2 regions of the Streptomyces sp. NPDC046900 genome follow, and region 2 is predicted to be linked to the other one. Evidence: riboswitches for the same ligand, from Rfam matches in the RefSeq annotation. Region 2 holds a riboswitch; the other holds the start of a gene.
The links. Region 2 has a riboswitch for glycine ahead of gcvT (glycine cleavage system aminomethyltransferase GcvT). Riboswitches for the same ligand answer to the same signal wherever they lie in the genome.
Positions count from the first base shown of each region.

Region 1: it holds a riboswitch for glycine, as region 2 does, so the genes downstream of both, gcvP (aminomethyl-transferring glycine dehydrogenase) here and gcvT (glycine cleavage system aminomethyltransferase GcvT) in region 2, are expected to answer to the same signal.

Region 1 covers NZ_JBEYXD010000038.1:66,529-68,917, forward strand. Annotated here, with positions in the region: gene gcvP (aminomethyl-transferring glycine dehydrogenase) at 1-1,455, opposite strand, end outside; glycine riboswitch at 1,633-1,728, opposite strand; gene ABZ904_RS30030 (PRC-barrel domain-containing protein) at 1,843-2,214, shown strand; gene ABZ904_RS30035 (DNA polymerase IV) at 2,325-2,389, opposite strand, start outside.
Region 2 covers NZ_JBEYXD010000009.1:39,674-42,062, forward strand. Annotated here, with positions in the region: gene gcvT (glycine cleavage system aminomethyltransferase GcvT) at 1-1,056, opposite strand, end outside; glycine riboswitch at 1,240-1,353, opposite strand; gene ABZ904_RS11845 (AAA family ATPase) at 1,519-2,193, shown strand; gene ABZ904_RS11850 (enhanced serine sensitivity protein SseB) at 2,261-2,389, shown strand, end outside.

The sequences.
Region 1 (2,389 bases), on a different contig from region 2:
GGAGCGGTGCTGGTGGAAGACCGGGTGCTTGAGGTAGTCGTCGCTGCGGACCAGGCTCTGCGGGAGTGCGTCCCCGGCGCCGGCGTCCAGCGCCTCGATGTCGCCCTCGACGCCGAAGGCGGTCCACACCGCACCGAGCTGGGCCCGGCCGGTCGTCTCGTCACAGGAGACGGACACATGGTCGGCGTCCACGAGGCGCAGGTTGACCCCGCGCTCACGCGCGTCGGCGACCACCGCGTCGGCACGGCCCGGGACGCGCACGGTCAGCGTGTCGAAGTAGGCGTCGTGGACGACCTCGACACCGCCGGCCGTGAGACCCGCGGCGAGTATCTCGGCGTAGCGGTGGGTACGGCGCGCGATGGTCCGCAGACCCTCGGGGCCGTGGTAGACGGCGTACATCCCGGCCATCACGGCGAGCAGCACCTGGGCGGTGCAGATGTTGCTCGTCGCCTTCTCGCGGCGGATGTGCTGCTCGCGCGTCTGCAGGGCGAGCCGGTAGGCCTTGTGCCCGTCCGCGTCCACGGAGACGCCCACGAGCCGGCCCGGCAGGCTGCGGGCGAACTTCTCGTGCACGGCCATGTAGCCGGCGTGCGGGCCGCCGAAGCCCATCGGCACGCCGAAGCGCTGTGTGGTCCCGATGGCGATGTCGGCGCCCAGCTCACCGGGCGAGGTCAGCAGCGTGAGCGCGAGCAGGTCGGCGGCGACGGTGACGACCGCGCCCAGCTCGTGCGCCTGCTCGATGAGCGGCTTGATGTCGCGGACGGCGCCGGAGGCGCCCGGGTACTGGATCAGTACGCCGTTGATCTCCCGCTCGGCCACCTCGGCCGGGATGCCGTCGCTGAGGTCGGCGACGACGACCTCGACGCCCGTGGGCTCCGCGCGGGTCTGGATCACCGCGATGGTCTGCGGCAGCGCGTCCGCGTCAACCAGGAACAGGCCCTTCTTGTTCTTGCCCATACGCCGGGACAGCGCCATCGCCTCGGCGGCGGCGGTCCCCTCGTCGAGCAGCGAGGCACCGGAGGTCGGCAGGCCGGTGAGGTCGGCGACCATGGTCTGGAAGTTGAGCAGGGCCTCGAGCCTGCCCTGGGAGATCTCGGGCTGGTACGGCGTGTACGCGGTGTACCAGGCCGGGTTCTCCATCACGTTCCGCAGGATCACCGGCGGAGTGAAGGTCCCGTAGTAGCCCAGACCGATCATGGAGTCGAGGACCTGGTTGCGGTCGGCGAGGGAGCGCAGCTCGGCCAGCACCTCCGGCTCGGTGCGGGCGCCCGGCAGGTCCAGTGCGTCGGCGTTCTTGATCACATCCGGGACCGCGGTGGCGGTGAGCTCGTCGAGGGAGCCGTAGCCGACCTGGGCGAGCATCTTGGCTCGCGCCTCCTGGTCGGGCCCGATGTGGCGCTGCTCGAAGGGCGTCCCCCGTTCGAGCTCGGAGAGCGGAATGCGGTGGGCGGTCATGCAGAGGCCTCCTGGTCTGACGCGACCTTCGAGGGGTACCCCGGCGCGGGTACCCCGACGGCCTCCCCCTCTGTCATCTCAAACCTGAGAGCTTCACCGGTCCGCCCGAGGGCGCTCCGATTTTCACCGTCGGTGAGAGCGGAAGCCGTCGACACCCGCCCTGCTTTCCAGAGTGACCTCGTCCGTGCGGTACGTGTGCCTGAGAGATTCCGGGGAGGGTTTGCTCCTTCGGCGCCTCCGGTTCACTCCGGAGGACTCTCCCGCACGGGGTCAGCAGCCGCTTGCCAGACTACCAGCGGGAACAACAAGACAACCCTCGAGTGGCCGCCTGGCTCATTGTGCTCTTTTGTAGTGCTTACGGATGCGTTGCGACCAGTTGGAGGGACCGTGAAGACCGATATCGATCCGCGGAATCTGATCGGCCGCAAGGCGTTCGACCGCAATGGGAACAAGATCGGCACGATCGACGAGATCTATCTCGACGACGCGACCGGAGTACCGGAGTGGGCGGCCATACGGACGGGCCTGTTCGGCAGGGACGCGTTCGTCCCCCTGGAGCCCAGCGAGCTGGTCGAAGGGGCCCTCTACGTGCCTTTCGAGCGCTCCCTGATCAAGGACGCCCCTGACTTCGGCGTCGGGCGCCATCTCTCCCCCGAGCAGGAGCTGCAGCTCTACCACCACTACGGTCTGGACGTGGCCTCACCGCCGCCCGCGCACGACCGCGACTTCGGGCATCTCGCGGGGACCGAGGAGACCTGAGACCGCCCGTCCGGACCAACCCGCGCCGGCCATCCTGGAGCGCGGTGCCCCTGGCGGACCTCACTCGCCCCGGCGGGCGGCCATGACGGCCCGGGTCTGCAGGGGCCCCGTCACGCTTCCGCCCCGGACGGCGCCGTCCCAGGATCGGGATCCGCGACTTCCGGGCTTCGGGCTA
Region 2 (2,389 bases):
GTCCACCCCGACCCCGGGCGTGCCCGGCGCGGAGTGCACGGCGTCGACGTAGGCGATCGCGATCGGCTTGCCCAGCGTGGGGGAGGGCGCGCCGGAGGTGACCTCACCGATCACCTCGCCGCCGGAGACGACCGCGTACCCGGCGCGCGGGACGCGACGGCCCTCGGCGACCAGCCCTACGAGGACCCGCGGCGGGTTCTGCTCCGCGCGCTCCGCGGCCTCGTGCAGCGCGGCGCGCCCCACGAAGTCGCCCTCCTTCTCGAACTTCACCACGCGGCCGAGACCGGCGTCGAAGGGGGTCAGGGAGGTGGTCAGCTCGTGCCCGTACAGCGGCATGCCCGCCTCCAGGCGCAGCGTGTCCCGGCAGGACAGCCCGCAGGGGATGAGGCCGACGGGCGCGCCCGCCTCGGTCAGCGCCTGCCACAGCTTCTCGGCGTGCTCGGGGGCGACGAACAGCTCGAAGCCGTCCTCGCCGGTGTAGCCGGTGCGCGCGATCAGCGCCGGGACGCCGGCGACCGTGCCGGGCAGACCCGCGTAGTACTTGAGGCCGTCGAGGTCGGCGTCGGTGAGGGACTTCAGGATGCCGGGCGACTCGGGGCCCTGGACGGCGAGCAGCGCGTAGGCGTCGCGGTCGTCGCGCACCTCGGCGTCGAAGCCGGCGGCGCGCTCCACGAGCGCGTCCAGCACCACCTGGGCGTTGGAGGCGTTGGCGACGACCATGTACTCCTGCTCACCGAGCCGGTACACGATCAGGTCGTCGAGGATGCCGCCGTCCTCCTGGCAGATCATGGTGTAGCGGGCCCGGCCGACGCCGACGGAGGAGATGTTGCCGACCAGGGCGTGGTCGAGGAGCCGGTTGGCCTGGGGCCCGGTCACGGTGATCTCGCCCATGTGCGAGAGGTCGAAGAGGCCCGCCTTCGTCCGGACGGCGATGTGCTCGTCGCGCTCGGATCCGTACCGCAGGGGCATGTCCCAGCCGGCGAAGTCGGTCATCGTCGCGCCGAGCTCACGATGCCGGGCATCGAGGGCGGTGCGGCGCAGGGGGCTGCTGCTCATCGGTTGTGCTCCCAAGGCGATGGGGGTCCCCCGGCGCGAGCGAAGCCGAGCGTGGGGGAGGGCGAGGTCGTTCCTCCCCATCTGTCATCGGAACCTGAGAGGTTCGCCATGACTCCCGCGGCGGGTCGTCACGGCTTGCACCTTGGGTGGAGCCGTCCGAAGCGGCTCGCTTTCCAGATGTGCCTCGCCCGCGCGGTATCGGGGCCTGAGAGATTCAAGGGAGGGACTTGCTCCTTCGGCGCCCGGACGGACGTACGGCGGACGTACGCGTACCCGGGACTCTCCCGCGCGGATTCAAGCGGCCGGTATGCAGTTGGCGCGCACATCATTGCACGCATCGACGGATGGTGGCAGGGCAGCATCCGGAACCGGCCTGTGGCGGTACGCGAACGAAATCGCGAGACGCGGACATTACCTTCTCTTTACACTCTGTGGGGAGTGACTCCTGACCAAGGGAGGGCGATGACAGTGGACAGGCCCACGGCGTATGCCACGACCTCGGGCATCGCGGTGCCCGGCCAGCCCGACACCCCGGCGCGGGAGGCCCGCGGACCCCGGCGGAAGGCCGTGGTCCGGGATCTGCGCGCCTGCGCGGGGCGCAGCCCGCACGGGCTCACCTTCTCGGCGGGCGACCTCGTCGTCGTCACCGGTCTGCCCGGCAGCGGCAAGTCCACGCTGATGCGGCGCGCCGTGCGGGGCGTGCGGGTCGACTCCCAGGACACCCGCGACCGCTGGGACACGCGCGTGGCCCGCTTCCTGCCGTACGGGGTCTACCGTCCCCTGGTCCGTCTCGCCCACTACGCGGGTCTGCGCCGCGCCCTGCGCGCGGGCACCGGGGTCGTCGTGCACGACTGCGGCACCCAGGCCTGGGTGCGCGGCTGGCTGGCCCGGGAGGCCCGGCGCCGCGGCGGCACACTCCATCTGCTCCTGCTCGACGTCCCCCCGGACACGGCCCTTGCGGGACAGTACGAGCGCGGCCGAGGTGTCTCGCGGCACGCGTTCGTCAAGCACCGCCGGGCCACCCGCCGCCTGCTGCGCGCCGTCGAGCAGGGCCGGCTGCCCGAGGGCTGCGGCTCGGTGGTGCTGCTCGACCGGGACGCGGCGGACGTCCTGCGCCGCATCGACTTCGCGGCCTGACCGCCCCCGCACCCCTGGCGCTAGCCTTTGGGACCACAGCAGCGGTTCTGAGCAGGCGGTAGAACAGATGGACTTCCCGGCGGATCTCCCCGCGGACTTTCCCCCACAGGCGCACCCCCATCCGCACGGCGGATGGCCGGGCAACGAACTGGAGGAGGTGCTCTCCGCCTCGCTCGGCGTGCCCTCGGCCGGCGGC